DNA from 3 places in the Janthinobacterium sp. 64 genome. Region 2 is predicted to be linked to each of the others. Evidence: predicted binding sites of a transcription regulator. Region 2 holds the regulator's gene; each other region holds the start of a gene.
What was found. The regulator FNR, encoded in region 2, switches genes on or off when oxygen is low (the NO sensors DNR and NnrR bind a similar motif). The targets are predictions, from matches to a motif close to TTGATNNNNATCAA.
Positions count from the first base shown of each region.

Region 1: a site for FNR is predicted at 3,019-3,032, ahead of paaA (1,2-phenylacetyl-CoA epoxidase subunit PaaA). Genes of this name have one in related genera too.
Region 3: a site for FNR is predicted at 1,509-1,522, ahead of CLU91_RS24830 (universal stress protein). Genes of this name have one in related genera too.

Region 1 is NZ_PHUG01000001.1:2,997,769-3,003,450, reverse strand. Features, by position in the region: gene CLU91_RS13210 (M14 family metallopeptidase) at 302-1,426, opposite strand; gene CLU91_RS13205 (hypothetical protein) at 1,568-1,822, shown strand; gene paaX (phenylacetic acid degradation operon negative regulatory protein PaaX) at 1,920-2,849, opposite strand; gene paaA (1,2-phenylacetyl-CoA epoxidase subunit PaaA) at 3,117-4,106, shown strand; gene paaB (1,2-phenylacetyl-CoA epoxidase subunit PaaB) at 4,134-4,418, shown strand; gene paaC (1,2-phenylacetyl-CoA epoxidase subunit PaaC) at 4,433-5,200, shown strand; gene paaD (1,2-phenylacetyl-CoA epoxidase subunit PaaD) at 5,200-5,682, shown strand, end outside.
Region 2 is NZ_PHUG01000001.1:3,734,260-3,739,941, forward strand. Features, by position in the region: gene ccoP (cytochrome-c oxidase, cbb3-type subunit III) at 1-457, shown strand, start outside; gene ccoG (cytochrome c oxidase accessory protein CcoG) at 462-1,844, shown strand; gene CLU91_RS16405 (FixH family protein) at 1,991-2,515, shown strand; gene fnr (fumarate/nitrate reduction transcriptional regulator Fnr) at 2,519-3,277, opposite strand; gene CLU91_RS16415 (hybrid sensor histidine kinase/response regulator) at 3,517-5,682, shown strand, end outside.
Region 3 is NZ_PHUG01000001.1:5,621,593-5,627,274, reverse strand. Features, by position in the region: gene CLU91_RS24845 (VOC family protein) at 1-25, shown strand, start outside; gene CLU91_RS24840 (TraR/DksA family transcriptional regulator) at 136-516, shown strand; gene phbB (acetoacetyl-CoA reductase) at 691-1,437, opposite strand; gene CLU91_RS24830 (universal stress protein) at 1,606-2,472, shown strand; gene CLU91_RS24825 (hypothetical protein) at 2,493-2,846, opposite strand; gene CLU91_RS24820 (glycine zipper domain-containing protein) at 3,021-3,587, opposite strand; gene CLU91_RS24815 (amino acid ABC transporter ATP-binding protein) at 3,694-4,437, opposite strand; gene CLU91_RS24810 (amino acid ABC transporter permease) at 4,434-5,126, opposite strand; gene CLU91_RS24805 (amino acid ABC transporter permease) at 5,126-5,682, opposite strand, start outside.

The DNA.
Region 1 (5,682 bases), 740 kb from region 2:
CTGTGCATGACGATGCTGATGCGGTCAGTTTGCGTTACAGAAAGCTAATTCGGCGGGGACAGGGCCGTGGATGTGTATTGCCGGTGGCGGGAAGTCGTGGCGACCTGCCCGGCCGTATATTCTTGCGGGGCCGCGCAGCGTGGCACGGCCCGATTCTGTTGAATAGTGTAGGACGATAATTTCTGACAGGCAAGATGTTTGCGAAAAAAACCATTCGTCCAGCAACGCTTGCCGTGCGGTCAAAAAAAATGCCCCGGCGAGCGGGGCATCGGGTTCACGCGGGCCGGTCCGGCCCTGGCGCTCAGGCGCGCAAGGTCGACAGGATAGGCTGCAGCACGGCCGCGCCCAGGGCGGCGCTGCGGGCGCCGCTCCAGCCCGTTTGTGGGTCGGGATCGTTGGCATTGTCCTTGAACGGCAGTTCCAGGGTCAGTGCCAGGCAGCCGAACGCGTGCGTGATGTGGGGCGAACCCATGGTCAGCACTTCCGGCGTGAACGGGCCGTCTTCATAGCCGTGCTCGTCCTGGAAGTCGGGGCTGGCCACCTTGAAGTCGGCAATGAAGCGGTCTTGCTCGGCTTTTTGTGCCGGCGTGAAGTTTTCCAGCGCGTCGCTGCCAGCCACGAATACATATGGCAGACCTTCGTCGCCATGCACGTCGAGGAACAGGTCGCAGCCGATTTCATGCATCTTCTGTTTCACCAGGAACACTTCCGGGCTGCGCTCCATGGTCGGCGTCATCCATTCGCGGTTCAGGTTGGCGCCGGCCGCGTTGGTGCGCAGGTTGCCATGCACGGAACCGTCCGGGTTCATGTTCGGCACCACGTAGAAGACGGCGTCTTGCAGGCACTGGCGGGCAAATGGATTGGCCTGGTCCAGCAAGGCCTCGAGCATGCCTTCCACAAACCATTCGGCCATCGTTTCACCGGGATGCTGGCGCGCGATGACCCAGACTTTTTTCTCGGCATCGGCGTCGCCGACGACCAGCAGATTCATGTCGCGGCCTTCCACGGTGCTGCCCAGGTCGATCAGGCGCACCAGCGGCGACGCTTGCGCGCTGTCGATCAGGGCCAGGTGGCGGTCCCATGGATACGGTTCGAAGTAGGCGTAGTACACGCTTTCTTCTTCCGGCGTATGTTCGATGGTCATCACCGTGCCGTCAAAGCTGGTCGGCACGCGGAACCAGGTTTCGCGGTCATAGCTGGCCACGGCCTGGTAATCTTTCCAGCCGTCAGGATAGGCCGACTTGCCGGCATTCATGAAGCGGATCGTGCACGCCTCGCCTTGCGCGCCTTGCAGGCGGAAGTAAAACCACTGCGTGATGTCGGCGTGGGAATCCTTGCGGATGTTCAGCTCGATGGAGTGGGCATCGTCGGCGCGCAGCACCTCGATCGCGCCGGCGTCGAATTGCTGGCTGATTTTAATGGTCATGTGTGTTCCTGATAAAAACGTATGGGTTTTGCATCGTGTGCAATGGCGCGATGATACCCGTTTTAGCCGCGCCTTTGTGCTGGCGCAAACGATGGCGGACGTGCTTTGCTAACGTGATAGCTCCAACACGGGGAGGGCATCATGGACGACAATGGCAAGCACATACACGAACTGGAAAAGAAAGTCAGCGCCCTCAGCGACGCGCTGGCGCACCTGGGCAAGGGCACGACCTTGCAGGAATTGCTGCGCATCCTGCGTTTCCCCGGCTATACGACGCCGGCCGAATTTACCTTCAACGTCGCCATCCTCGACACCATGCTGGTGCAGGTCAATGCGCTGGAAAAGCTGGGGCAGGATTTGCTGGCAGGGGCCAAGCAAGTAGTGGTGAAGCAGTGAACGCCTGAGAAAATGCCCATGGCGGCGTTGCGTTGCCTTGGCGTACTAGTCGTACTGCCTGCGGCCACGCGCCTGGCCCTGAACATTTTTCAGACGTTCAAGTAGTCAGACCGCCAAAACGTTCAAAAAACCATGGCTCAACATTCGGCGCCTGCTCGTCCTCGCGCCGCAGGGTGGCCAGGATGTGTTCTTCGGCGGTCGCATAGGTGATGCGGTACAGGTCGCGCGCCAGCGCATACGCTTGCGTGCCGGGCCACGGTTCGGGCAGCAGCTCGACGGGCAGTTGCGGGTCGTGCAATTGCACGCGGCGGTAGGCGTGCGTCAGCAGCGAGCGGATGACGAACGCCTGCTCCGCATCGAACACGGGTTCTTCCTGCAGCAGGGTCAGCAGGGGCTGGAAGCTGGCGATGAATTTTGCGTAGCCGGCCATCACTTCCGACAAGTCCCAGCAGTCGCCCACCATGTCGCGCAGGGGACGCGTGCTCACGCCCGGCAATTCCGTGGTGTGGCAAACATAGAGCTTGCCCTGCACCTCATTGCGCACGAGGATATCTTCCAGCGCTTCCGCATTGCTGGCCGGGTGGCCAAAGATGCCGGGAGAAATCAAGCCATAGCCAGCCCATAACAATTCCTTGCGCAGCGCGCCCCGCTCGGCGGCGCCGATGCTGCCGGCCGGCCCGATCACCAGGGTCCAGCTGCCATCCCAGTGCACGACCAGCGGCGCATAGATGCGGCGGTAGGCGCGCTCGAAGCGGGCCAGCGCTTCCGGGCGTATCGTATAGGCACTGCGGCGGCCGTCGCGTTGCGAGCTGAGCCAGCCTTCCTGCGCCAGGCGGAACACGCTGGTGCGCAGCAAGCGGTCATTCACGCCAAACGGTGCCAGCAGTTCGATCAGGCTGCCCAGCCAGATGGCGCCGCCGCGCGGCACGATGGCGTCGCCGAAAATCGTCATCACCAGGGACTTTGAGCGCGGTGGGTCGCTTTCCAGGAAATCGGCTATCCATGCCGTGCAGCGGGTGTTCTTCATGTGGTTCCGGTCTGGCCGTGTTGCGGTCGAATCAATAAAAGCAGCAGTTTACTTGGCTGCGCGGGTAGCGCGGCAATAATTTGCCGGAAGCGCGGGTGGCACTTCGTGATGTTTTCTCATAAGCAATATCATACGCACAAAAAACCCGCACAAGATACGAATTTTTAAAATGATTCATATCAAGTGTATGCAAATCGTTTTTTGTATCGTATTATCTGTTCATCGCACCGCGTTGCTGCGCAAAATCAAAGACATGGGAGACACATCATGTACGCACAAATGGTTGAAACCGGCCTCAAGAACGTCCGTTCCCTCGACGACATGGGCCAGGAAGAGCGCGCTTTCCAGGCGCGCATCGACGAAGGCATCAAGATCGAGGCCAAGGACTGGATGCCGGACGCCTACCGCAAGACCCTGATCCGCCAGATTTCGCAGCACGCGCATTCGGAAATCGTCGGCCAACTGCCCGAAGGTAACTGGGTCACGCGCGCGCCGACGCTGAAACGCAAATCGATCCTGCTGGCCAAGATCCAGGACGAAGCCGGTCACGGCCTGTACCTGTACAGCGCCGCGGAAACGTTAGGCGTGTCGCGCGACGACTTGCTGGCAGCCTTGCACTCGGGCAAAGCCAAGTATTCCAGCATCTTCAATTATCCCACCCTGTCGTGGGCGGACATGGGCGCCATCGGCTGGCTCGTCGACGGCTCCGCCATCATCAACCAGATTCCCCTGTGCCGCTGCTCGTATGGCCCGTATGCGCGCGCCATGATCCGCGTCTGCAAGGAAGAATCGTTCCATGCGCGCCAGGGTTACGACATCATGATGTCGCTGTGCAAGGGCACGCCGGCACAGAAAGCCATGGCGCAGGATGCCTTGAACCGCTGGTGGTGGCCGTCCCTGATGATGTTCGGCCCGTCCGACGCCGCCTCCGTCAACAGTGCCCAGTCGGCGCAATGGCGCATCAAGCTGTTCTCGAACGACGAATTGCGCCAGCGCATGGTCGACCAGACCGTGCCGCAAATCGAATACCTGGGCTTGACCGTGCCCGATCCCGACCTGAAATTCAATGCGGAAACGGGCCACTATGCATTCGGCGAGATCGACTGGTCCGAGTTCAACAATGTATTGAAGGGCAATGGTCCGTGCAACCGCGAGCGCCTGCAAACGCGCGTGAAAGCGTATGAAGACGGCGAGTGGTTCCGCGATGCCTTGCTCGCCTACGCTGACAAGCAAGCCGCTAGCAAAGCGGCAGCCTGAAAAATATCGATAAAAGGGGATAGCAACATGAGCAAAGAATGGCCATTGTGGGAAATTTTCATCCGCAGCCAGCACGGCCTGGCGCACAAGCATGTGGGCAGCCTGCACGCTTCCGACGCCACCATGGCGGTCAACCATGCGCGCGACGTCTACACGCGCCGCAATGAAGGCGTGAGCATCTGGGTGGTGCGCGCGGCCGATATCGTCGCCAGCAGCCCCGGCGACAAGGGCGCCCTGTTCGAACCGTCGAACAGCAAGGTGTACCGTCATCCCACCTTCTTCCCGATGCCGGAAGAAGTCAAGAACCTGTGATGGGAGCGCCTGCAATGGATGACAAGCTCACTCAACAAAAATTCGATTACCTTTTGCGCTTGGGCGACAACGCCCTGATCCTCAGCCAGCAGCTGTCGCAGCTGTGTGGCAAGGGGCCGGCGCTGGAAGAAGACATGGCGCTGACCAACGTGGCGCTGGACTTGCTGGGCCAGACGCGTTTGTGGTTCAGCTATGCGGCCGAACTGGAAAACGCGGGCCGCGACGAGGACGACATCGCCTTTTTGCGCGATGCCCACGACTTCAAGAATTGCTTGCTGGTCGAGCAGCCGAACGGCAATTACGCCGACACCATGATGCGCCAGTTCTTCTTCGACAGCTGGCATTACTTCCAGCTGCTGGAACTGACGAAATGCAGCGATCCACGCATCGTCGAAGTGGCGCAAAAGTCGGTCAAGGAAGTGACCTATCACCTGCGCCGCAGCGGTGACCTGATCGTGCGCCTCGGCGACGGCACGGCCGACAGCCACGCGAAAACGCAGGCCGCCGCCGACAAGCTGTGGATGTACACGGGCGAGATGTTCACCTACGACGCCGTCGACCAGGCCATGCTTGCCGCCGGCATCGCGCCGCCATCGGACGTGTTGCGCCAGGCTTTCCTCGAACACGTGGCCGAGATCTTCGCCGAAGCCACTTTGACCATGCCGGCGCCCGACGCCTGGATGCAAAAGGGCGGAAAGCAGGGCACGCACACGGAGCACCTGGGATTCATTTTGGCCGAGATGCAGTTCCTGCAGCGCGCCTATCCCGGGGCGGAGTGGTAATGAACGCGGCCGCTGGCGCTGCGGCGCTGGACGCCGCCCAGGTATGGGCCTGGCTCGGCGACGTGCCGGACCCGGAAATCCCCGTCATTTCGGTGGTGGACCTGGGCATCGTGCGCGCCGTCGACGTGGTCAGCAGCGAAGAGTGCATCGTGACGATCACGCCCACGTATTCGGGCTGCCCGGCCATGCAGGTGATCGCCGACGCCGTTACGGATGCCTTGCGCAGCCACGGTGTGGCCAGGGTGACCCTGGTGAACCAGCTGGCGCCCGCCTGGACGACGGACTGGATGAGCGAAGCAGGCAAGGCCAAGCTGAAAGGCTATGGCATCGCCCCGCCGCAGCAGCAGGTGATCGACATCAGCGGCCTTGGTAGAGGAACAGCGGGTGGCGTCAAGCGCCAGCCCATGCCGAAGCTGGACGTGATCTGCCCGAACTGCGGCTCGACGCATACGCAGCTGACCAGCCAGTTCGGTTCCACGCCG
Region 2 (5,682 bases):
CAACAAGGGCTTCCCCAACCTGACCGACAAGGACTGGCTGTATGGCGGTGAACCCGACATCATCAAGACCACCATCCTGCATGGCCGCAATGGGCAGATGCCACCGATGGGCGCCGCCCTGGGCTCCGAAAAGGATGTCGAGAACGTGGCCCATTACGTGCTGAGCCTGTCCGGTTCCACCTCGGACCCCGTCAAATCCGTGCTGGGCAAGGCCAAGTTCGGCGCCTGCATGGCCTGTCATGGCGCCGATGCGAAGGGCAATCAGATGCTCGGTTCGCCTAACCTGACGGACAAGATCTGGCTGTACGGCGGCAGTGCTGATACCATCATGGAAACCGTACGCAAGGGACGCAGCAACACCATGCCGGCCTTCAGCGATTTCCTCGGCGAGTCCAAGGTCCACGTGCTGTCAGCCTATGTCTGGAGCCTGTCGAATCCCCAGACGCCCGTGAAATGATGTAATGGAACCTCAAGTCATCAAGATGTATGCGGCCCGCGAGCAGATCTACCCTCGCGAGGCCAAAGGACGCTACGCTACCTGGCGATGGGTATGCGTATGGCTTACCCAGCTGGCGTTCTACGGCTTGCCGTGGTTGACCTGGAATGGCAGGCAAGCCCTGCTGTTCGATTTGACCACGCGCAAGTTCTACATTTTCGGCGTCGTGCTGTGGCCCCAGGATTTCATCTATCTGGCGGCCCTGCTGATCATCTGTGCGTATTTGTTGTTCCTCGTCACGGCCATTGCCGGGCGGGTGTGGTGCGGGTTCTCTTGCCCGCAAACGGTATACACGGAAATCTTCCTGTGGGTCGAACGCCGTATCGAGGGCACGCGCAGCGCGCGCATGGCCCTCGACAAGCAGGGACCCTCCGTGCGCAAGGCCTTCAAGAAGACGGCCAAGCACCTGGCATGGGGCGCCATCGCCCTGTGGACGGGCTTTACCTTTGTCGGCTACTTCACGCCGATCAAGGAACTGGCGCGCGAGGTGACCACCCTCAATTTCGGTCCCTGGGAATGGTTCTGGGTCTTGTTCTACAGCCTGGCAACCTACGGCAACGCGGGCTGGCTGCGCGAGCAGGTGTGCAAATACATGTGCCCCTACGCGCGCTTCCAGAGCGCCATGTTCGACCAGGACACCCTGATCATCACCTACGATGCCAAGCGCGGCGAACCGCGTGGCGCCATCAGCAAGAAGGCTGGCAACAACGACAAGCTGGGCGACTGCATCGACTGCACCCTGTGCGTGCAGGTGTGTCCGACCGGCATCGATATCCGCAACGGCCTGCAGTATGAATGCATCGGCTGCGCCGCCTGCGTCGATGCCTGCAACAGCGTGATGGACAAGGTCGACCGGCCGCGGGGACTGGTACGCTACAGTACCGACCATGCGATGGAAAACAACTTCAGTTCGAAGCAGATACGCCAGCGCGCCATGCGCCCGCGCGTCTTGATCTACACTTCCATCCTGGCCCTGATCATCATCGCCGTGTGTACCTCGCTGGCGCTGCGCACGCCCCTGAAAATGGACGTGATCCGCGACCGCGGTTCGATGGGACGCGAAGTGGAAGACGGCATGATCGAAAACGTCTACCGCTTGCAGATCATGAACACCTCCGAGCAAAGCCAGCATTTCAAGATCAGCGCTTCCGGTTTGCCGGGCCTGACCTTGCTGACGCGCGAAGAAGTGACCTTGCAGCCGACGGAAACGCTGGGTTGGCCGATCCGCCTGCGCGTACCGCACGGCGTGGGCGAGAAGGGTTCGAACAAGATTGCGATCGAACTGCAATCGCTGGACGACCCATCGCTGCATGTGCGTGAAAGCGCGGTATTCATCGTGCCGCGGTGATGTTGATTCGGGGTCGGACCCTCTGGGTCCGACCCCGGTATGTCGCCGTAGGGGTAGCATCAAACATGCGTTAGCTTTACTGTATTTTCAACCCAGAAGCAAAAGCTGGGGTCAGACCCAAAGGGTCTGACCCCAAGGAGAACAAAATGTCCGACAGTCTGAAACTGCAAGCCCCCGCTGCCCCGTGGTACAAGCATCGCTGGCCTTGGCTGCTGATGATCGGTCCCGGCCTGTCCGTGGTCGTCGGCAGTTTCATGGGCTATATCGCGTTTACGCAGCCCGATGCGCTGGTGGTGGGCGACTATTACAAGCAGGGCAAGGCAATCAACCAGGATTTGAAGCGCGACACGATCGCCAGCGACCTGGCGATGGATACCAGCCTGTCCTATGATGTGGCGTCAGCGCGCCTGAGTGGTTCCGTGCACAGCTTCGGCAAGGCTTACCAGGGTCCGCTGCAGCTGCACCTGGCGCATGCGACCCTGCCGGAAAAGGATATCAAGCTGCTGGTGCAGCCCGATGCGGCCGGCAATTTTTCCGTAGCGCTGCCGATGCTCGAGCGCAGCCGCTGGCAGGTACTGGTAGAAAACGACAAACGCGAGTGGCGCCTGTCCGGCATCTGGACCTGGCCGCTGCAGCGCAGCATCGCGCTGCACGCCGATGAAGAGCTGTAAGCCTTATTTACAGACGTCCGTGCCGGCGGTAATAGCTTTTAATTTGGCGGGCTGCAAGATCTCGATCTCGCGATTGGAGACGCGCAGCCAGCCTTCCTTCTTGAATTTCGACAATAAACGGCTGACGCTCTCGATGGTCAGCCCCAGGTAATTGCCGATTTCCTCGCGCGACATGCGCAGCTGGAATTTGCTGGGCGAATAACCGCGCGCTTCATAGCGCGAGGCCAGGTTGACGATAAAGGCGGCAAAACGCTGGGTCGCCTGCATATTGCCCAGCAACAGCATGACGCTTTGCTCGCGCGTGATTTCCTGGCTCATCATGCGATGGAAATGGCGCAACAGGGTCGGCATATTGCCCAGCAATTGTTCCAGGCTGGAAAACGGAATTTCACACACTTCGCTGTCTTCCAGCGCCACCGCATTACAGTGGTGGCGGTCGGCGCTGATGGCGTCCATGCCCAGCAGTTCACCCGCCATCTGGAAACCCGTCACCTGCTCTTCGCCGCCCGGATTGATCTGGTAGGTCTTGAAGTGCCCCAGGCGGATCGCATACAGGTTCTGGAACGAGTCGCCGATGCGGAACAGCGAGGCACCGCGCACGATCTTGCGGCGGCGGCCGATAATCTGGTCCAGCCTGTCCATGTCGCCCACATCGAGGCCCATTGGCAGGCACAATTGATGCATGCTGCAGGTCGAGCATCGCGCACGCAACGCTTCCACGGTCACGGTGGGCATGGTGGGAGTGAGTAGCGCTTCAGTCATGTCGGTACCTTTTAGAAAATGCAATAACAAGTTTACTGCATACAGGGTTGCCGTGTGCCAATTTCACTGCATTTCCGCTCAATAAACGACGTTCTGACTTTGATTATATGGCAACATCGTCAAAAGCCCATGCGGGGCGGGCAATTTGCGTGGTGCCGCTTGCCAAGCTGGGGCATTGATAGGAAAATTCCTGACAGCATTATCTGCCGCCTGTAGCGCCCGGTACTGAAAAGGAAATCATGAAGCCTCTCGGCATCAAAGCAAAAGTCGCGCTGGCCACCAGCCTGACCTCGATCGCCATGATCGCGCTGGTCACCATGCTACAGGTACAGCGCATGCGCGCCGACTTCACGCGAGTACTGGTGAGCCAGCAGTCTGCCCTGATCACCCGCACCGCTGCCGAACTCGACGACAAGCTGGGCATGCTGCTGCAGATCGTCACGCTGACGGCCAGGCAGCAGCCGCCGGCATTGATCGCCCAGCCCGCCCAATTGCGCGAATACTATTCGCGCCGCTCGATGCTGGTACTGTTCGACGACGTGCTGGTGCTCGATGCGCAAGGCGCCGTCGTCGCTGACATGCCGCTAGTCACGGGCCGCGCCGGCATCAACGTGGCCGAGCGCGAATATTTCCAGACCGTCTTGCGCACGCGCCAGCCCATGATCACCGAGCCGATGCTGGGCAAATCGAGCGGCATGCCCATCGTGCAGATGGTGGCGCCCGTGCTCACGGCCGATGGCCAGGTGGCCGGCGTGGTGATCGGCGTGCTGCGCCTGTACAAAGACAACTTGCTGGGCCGTTTGCGCACGGAAAAGATCGGCAAGAGCGGCTATTACTTCATCCTCACGCGCGGCGCCGTGCCGCGTTACGTGCTGCACCCCGATACCAGCCGCTTGCTGCAGCCGCGCCTGCCGAACGCCAACCGGACAACCACCGAGTTGCTGAAGCAAGATGGCGAAGGCAGCATGGTCAGCACCAACAGCCGCGGCATCACGGCCGTCAACAGCTTCAAGCGCCTGAAATCGGTGAACTGGCTGCTGGCCGCCTCGCTGCCCCTCGACGATGCCTTCGAACCGTTCGATGGCGTGCTCTACCGGCTGGTGCTGTGGAGCACCCTCGCCTCGCTGCTGGCCGCGTTTGTTCTGGGCTGGGTCACCGTGCGCCTGCTGTCGCCGCTGGTGCGCCTGCGCGACACCTTGCTGGCCCTGCGTACCAGCGGCAGCCGCTTCACCCCCGTGCCGGTGCAGCAGCGCGACGAAATCGGCGAACTGACGGAAGCGTTCAACGGCCTGATGAGCGAACGCGACCGCCTGCAGCAGGAACTCGAAGCGCGCGCGGCGGAACTGGAACAGGAGCGCGACCGGGCCGAGGCGGCCAACCGGGCAAAGAGCGATTTCGTGGCCAACATGAGCCATGAAATCCGCACGCCCCTCAATGCCGTGCTGGGCATGGTGTACTTATTGGGCAATACCAGGCTCGATACGGAACAGCGCAAGTATCTGACCATGGTGCGCGTGGCGGGCCAGTCGCTGCTGGGCATCCTCAACGATGTGCTCGACTATTCGAAGATCGAGGCGCGCCGCATGGAATTGTCGCCCGTCGAATTCGACCTCGACGAGGTCATGAACACGCTGGCCACGACGATGACGATGAATGCGGGCGAAAAGGAGCTGGAACTGGCCATCGCCGTCGAGCCCGACGTGCCGCGGCGCCTGGTGGGCGACGCCCAGCGCCTGCAGCAAATTCTCGTCAACCTGGCCGGCAACGCCATCAAGTTCACGGAAAGCGGCGAAGTGGTGGTGGCCGTCAGCCTGGCCGAGAGCAAGAGCGAGAGCGGCCGCGCCTGGCTGCGCTTCGAAGTGCGCGACACGGGCATCGGCATGACGGAACTGCAGCAACAGCAACTGTTTGCCGCATTTTCGCAGGGTGACCAGAGCATCACGCGGCGCTTCGGCGGCACGGGCCTGGGCCTGGCCATCAGCAAGCAGCTGATCCACATGATGGGCGGCGACATCGCCGTGGCCAGCAGCGAAGGCAAGGGCAGCCGCTTCTGGTTCAGCGTGCCCTTCGAGATGCTGGCGCAGCCGGCCGAAACGCGGCGCACGCCGGCCCTGGGCCAGCTGCGCCTGCTGGTGGCCGACGACAACCGCACCACGCGCGAACTGATCGTCAAGCTGATCGAGGCCTGGGGCTGGCTGGCCGACGAAGTGGACTCCGGCTTTGCCGCCATCGAACTGTACCGCGAACGCCTGGCGCAGCAGCAACCGTACGACGTGGTGCTGGCCGACTGGCACATGCCCGTCATGGACGGCCTGGCCACGGCCAAGGCCATCCGCCAGGCGGCCAGCGGCCAGCGCCAGCCCATCGTGGTGATGGTCAACGCCTTCGCCCGCAACCACCTGGAA
Region 3 (5,682 bases), 1.9 Mb from region 2:
CAACTGCCTGAAGGAGCCAGCATAGAACGGCCCGTGCCTGCCTGCGCCGCGTCAAACGCGGCGCAGGCAGTAGCGCAAGCAAAGCTGCCGATCTTGGACTACCATGATGGGAGTAACCTCTACCGGGTGATAGCCATGAATGGATTGCCGCAAGACCAGCTGCAACGCCTGCGCGGCGTGCTGGAGCAACGCAAGCTGGCGTTGCTGGAACAGATCGAGAACGAGACGGCCGAAGCCGATGCGCGCGCCTCGCTGCTCAATGAAATCGAAGCTTCGCCGGCCGACAACGCCAGCGTGCGCACCTTGAACGCCCTCGTCAGCGAAGCGGCCGAGCACAACCTGGCGCAGCTGGCCATCATCCGGCATGCGCTGGCCAGGTTTGCCGATGGCAGTTATGGCCTGTGCGACAACTGCGGCGAAGCCATCGGCCTGTCGCGCCTGAATGCGCGCCCGGAAGCGCGCCTGTGCATCGATTGCCAGACACGGCTGGAAAAAGCCCGGCGCGGCGTAGCATGACGGCGGCGCAACGACAAAGGGCAAGGCATCGCTGCCCTGCCCCCTGTTTTCCAGCGTGACTACCATTGCCTTCCGTCCTGCGCCAGCATCGTGCGTGCCGGCTGGGTGGACGGGTCTCCTCTACTGCCATTGCCCTGATGCAAGCTGCAGTCTTGCTTGCTTGACTGAGCTTGCTTAACTCATGTGCTGTCCGCCATTGATGGCGATGTTCGCGCCCGTGACGAACGCCGCCTCGTCGGACGCCAGGTAAGCCACCAGGGCCGCCACCTCGTCCGGCTCGCCCAGGCGGCCCAGGGGAATCTGCGGCAGGATCTTCGTTTCCAAAATATCGGCCGGCACGGCCGTCACCATCTGCGTGCGCAGGTAGCCGGGCGAGACCGTGTTGACGGTGATGCCGTGGCGCGCCACTTCCAGCGCCAGCGCCTTGCTGAAGCCATGCACGCCCGCCTTGGCGGCCGCATAGTTGCACTGGCCAAACGCGCCCTTCTGGCCATTCACGGACGAGATATTGATGATGCGGCCCCATTTTTTTTCCAGCATGGGTTCGAGCACCTGCTTGCTCATGTTGAACAGGCTGTCGAGATTGGTGCGCATGACCTCGGCCCAGTGCGGCAATTCCATCTTGCGCATGCTCTGGTCGCGCGTGATGCCGGCGTTGTTGACCAGCACGTCGATGCGGCCGAACTGCGCCAGCACCTTGCCGACGGCCTCGCTGCAGGCAGCGAAATCCGTCACGTCGATGGCCAGCGGATGGAAATAATACTGCTGCGCCTGCTGCTCGTCGAGCCAGCTTGCCACGCGCGCATTGCCTGGCGTATGTGCCGCCACAACGGCAAAGCCCGCCGCATGCAGGCGGCGGCACAAGGCCGTGCCCAGGCCGCCCATGCCGCCCGTGACCAGTGCTACCTTTTGTTCCTTCATTGCTGTCTCTCCCCGCTTGTTATGGTTGTTCTGCGTGGGATCAAGTGTAGGGGCAGTTTTTATCGCCAGCGTTGCGCCAGATCAAGTGGTCAGCCTGATGCAGTCGTGCGCGGCCGGCACCCCGGACTGTGCCAGAATGGCCGCTACCGCACAGCGAGAGGACAGGCCATGACATATAAAACCGTATTGCTCCACATCGACGACAGCGCCGGGCGCGCCGCCCGCATCGACGCGGCCGCCAGCATCGCCCAGGCGTGCGGCGGCCACCTGACGGGCGTGGCGCTGACGGGCGTGTCGCGGCTGCTGTACCAGAACCAGCCCGACCTCGATGCCGACCCGAACCTGAGCTTGCATTTGAATTTCCTGCGCGAACGGGCGACGCGCGCCCTCGACGGTTTCGAGCAACAGGTGCGCGCGGCCGGCGTCGCCTCGTTCGAACAGCGCGTGCTCGACGACGAGGCGGCGGGCGGCATCAGCCTGCTGGCCCGCTATGCGGACCTGGTCGTCATCAGCCAATACAATGCCAAGGATAAATCGCCATCCGTGATGCGCGACTTCCCCGCCTATGTGCTGCTGCATTCGGGCCGTCCCGTGCTGATCGTGCCGTATGCGCCGCCGCTGCCCCTGCTGGCGCCGCCGGCAGCGGCGCGCAATGTGCTCATTTCCTGGAACGCCAGCAAGGAAGCGAGCCGCGCCGTGAGCGCCGCCCTGCCCCTGCTGCAGCGTGCCGGGCAAGTCCACGTGGCCATCTTCGACGCCCAGGTGCATGCGGCCGAACACGGCGAACAACCGGGCGCCGAACTGACGCACTACCTGGCGCGCCACGGCGTGGAAGCGCGGCTGCATCTGCTCGATGGCGGTGGCGTGCGGCGCGGCGACATCGGCGAAGCGCTGCTGTCGCAGGCCGCCGACCTGTCGGCCGACTTGCTGGTGATGGGAGCGTATGGCCATTCGCGCCTGCGCGAAACCATCCTCGGCGGCGTCACGCGCACGATTTTGCAGAGCATGACGATCCCCGTGCTGATGGCGCACTAGGGCCTGTTGAAAAAGGCGGACTAGCCGCCCTGCCAGGGCTGGCTGCGGATCTTCGCCACCTGGCGCTGCGCCAGCCACTGCCACAGCTGCAGCGCGTCGCCCTGCGGCAGAGCCGACATGTGGCGCGGACTGGCCAGGGCGATTTCGCAATCGCGGTCCGACCATTCCTCGAAAGTGACTTCGCCTCCGCTAGCGACCTCGACCTGATACATCAAGCCGTCGTCGTATCCAAAGCGCAACAAAACGGCGGCCGGGCTGCCGTCCGGCGTGGCGCCGCGGTAAACCTCGGCCAGCGCATCGGCCAGCTGTGCCGGCGAGGGCGCGCAGATGTCGCGCCCGTCTGCCCGTGTCAGAATGAACCATGCCTGTGTCATGACGCGACCTCCTATCCATACTCGTTAGCATGCGAGGCAAGTACTACAGGCAGTCACCTTGGTCCGGTGTCACTTTGGGCGCGCGGAAACTATCCCTGTCGGCATTGTTTACCAATAATTACTAATACTGACAAGTATCATACCTAAATTTCATGCAGCTCGGAATTTATGAATTCACGCCACCAGCACGGGAATGCTGAGCGGGTCGAAATCATGCCAGTCGCCATTGGCGATCGTGCCTTCCGCTTCCTCGATATGCTCGGCGCCCAGCCGGTGCAGCGCTTCGAGCGCCCGTTCGCGCTCGTCGAGGCCGCCCAGCGCCACGGCGATCAGCATGCCAGGATGGCGTGGCTGGCGGCGGTTTTCGCCATCCCGGTCCCCATTTGCTTCGGCCTCGCCCGCCTCCTTCATTTTATTGAAACTGTAGAGCGAGCCCACGTGTGCGCCCACCAGCGCGCCGACGACGGGACCGAGCGGCCCCGTCGCCAGGGTGGTGGCCGCGCCGATGCCCGCACCGACGGCGGCCCCGACGGCCACGCCCTCGACCACGCCTTCCGGCGTCTCTTTCGCGCCGGGCGACATGTCGCGGTCGCCGCCGAGCGCGTGCAAGTCGTGCTGCCCCGGCTGGTTGACAAAGAAGGCGCTGATGCGGCTATCGGCAAAACCCGCCTGGTTCAGGGCGGCGCGCGCTGCGTCTATCTGTTCCTGCAACTGAAAATGACCTGCGATGATGCGTGACATGATACGGCCCTCCTGGTCGGCTGCTGGCGCACCGTGCGCCGCTTGCCTGGCTAGCGTGCGCTTGCCGCCAGCGAAATACCGTTCGCTTGCGCACACACCAGGTCAATCATGCGGTCGCGCCGAACGGGCTGCGTATATCGGACAGGAATTGTTGTGCACGCGCATGTTGCGGCCGCGCAAAGAAATCCTCGGGCGTGGCCCGTTCCAGCACGTGCCCGTGGTCCATGAACCAGACGCGGTCCGCCACCTCGCGCGCGAAACCCATCTCATGCGTCACGCACACCATGGTCATGCCGCCCTGCGCCAGGTCGCGCATCACTTGCAGCACTTCGCCCACCATTTCCGGGTCCAGCGCGCTGGTCGGTTCATCGAACAGCATCAGCGGCGGCTGCATGGCCAGCGCGCGGGCAATCGCCACGCGCTGCTGCTGGCCGCCCGACAAAGCCGCCGGCATCGCGCGCGCCTTGTGCGCCAGGCCCACCCGTTCCAGCAGGGCCAGCGCCCGCTCTTCCGCCTCGCGCCGGGTCAGGCCGCGCAAGCGCTGCGGCGCCAGCGCGCAATTGTCCAGCACGGACAAGTGGGGAAACAGATTGAATTGCTGAAACACAAAACCGATGTGCGAGCGCAAGGCGTTCACGTCCAGCCCCGGCGCGTAAATGTCCTGGCCGGCCACCGTGATGCGGCCCGAAGCGATCGCCTCCAGGCGGTTGATGGTGCGGATCAGGGTCGACTTGCCGGAACCGGATGGCCCGCACACGACCAGCACCTCGCCCTTGGCCACGTGTTCATTGATATCGCTCAAGGCGTGATAGTCGCCATAGTATTTGTTGACGTTGTCAAAGGTAATCATGCTGCCGCTTTCAAAACACGCGCCTGGCGCCGCTCAAGCCAGAAGGCGGCGCGCGACAGGCTGAAACATAAAACAAAGTACGTCATGCCCAGCAAAAAATACACTTGCACAGGTTTCGTCAGCACCAGGCCATTGACTTGCGAGGCGATGAACGACACTTCGGCCAGGCCGATGATGGTGCCCAGCGAGGTTTCCTTGATGGTCGAGACGAACTGGTTCACCAGGGACGGCAGCATGTGGCGCAGCGCCTGCGGCAGCACCACCGTGCGCATGCTGTCCAGGTAATTCAAGCCCAGCGAACGGGCCGCCTCCACCTGGCCCGTGGGCACGGCTTGCACCCCGGCGCGCACGATCTCGGCCAGATAAATGCCATCGAAGATGACGAGGGCTGCCAGCATGGTGCCGAATTGCCCGCTTTCATGCCCGGTGATGCTGGGCAGGAAAAAGTACGCCCAGAAGATGACGAGCAGCAAGGGGATGCCCCGCACCACGTGGATCAGCGCGGCGACGGGCCAGCGCAGCAGCCGCCAGGGACTCAGGCGCGCCAGCCCCAGCAGCAAGCCGAACGGCAAGCTGAGCACCAGCGCCAGGCTGGCCAGCACGACCGTCAGCGCCAGGCCGCCCAGCGGCCCTTCGGGATAGCGTCCCACAAGAAAATACAGCCAATAATCGTGGATGAGTTCCAGCATCAGGACACCTTCCTTTGCAGCAAAGCCGCCAGGCCCGCGATCAGCAGCGAAACGGCCAGATAGGCCGCGCTGGCGAAGACGAACGCCTCCACGCTGCGAAACGAGGCCGCTTCCACGCGTTGCGTCTGGTACATCAGTTCGGCCACGCCGATGACGGTGGCGATGCTGGTGTTTTGCCACAAGGTCAGGGTTTGCGACAGCAGCGGTGGCGCGGCCAGCCGCAGCGCCTGCGGCACGACGCACAGGCGCATGGTGGCGAGAAAGCTGAAGCCCAGCGCCCGGCCCGCTTCGAATTGCTGGGCGGGAATGGCGCGGATGCCGCTGCGGATGTCTTCCGCCATGTAGGCGGCCGTGTACAAGGTCAGGGCCGTAATGGCGCTGGCCGCTTCGATATTGCCGGCATACAAGCGCTCCTTCCACGTGTCGGGCAGCAATTCGGGCGCGCCGAAATACCAGAACAGGAAGTGGGCCAGCAAGGGCACGTTGCGGATCAGCTCGACATACGCGGCACCCAGGGCATTGAGCAGGCGCGACGGCGCCATGCGCAGCATGGCCA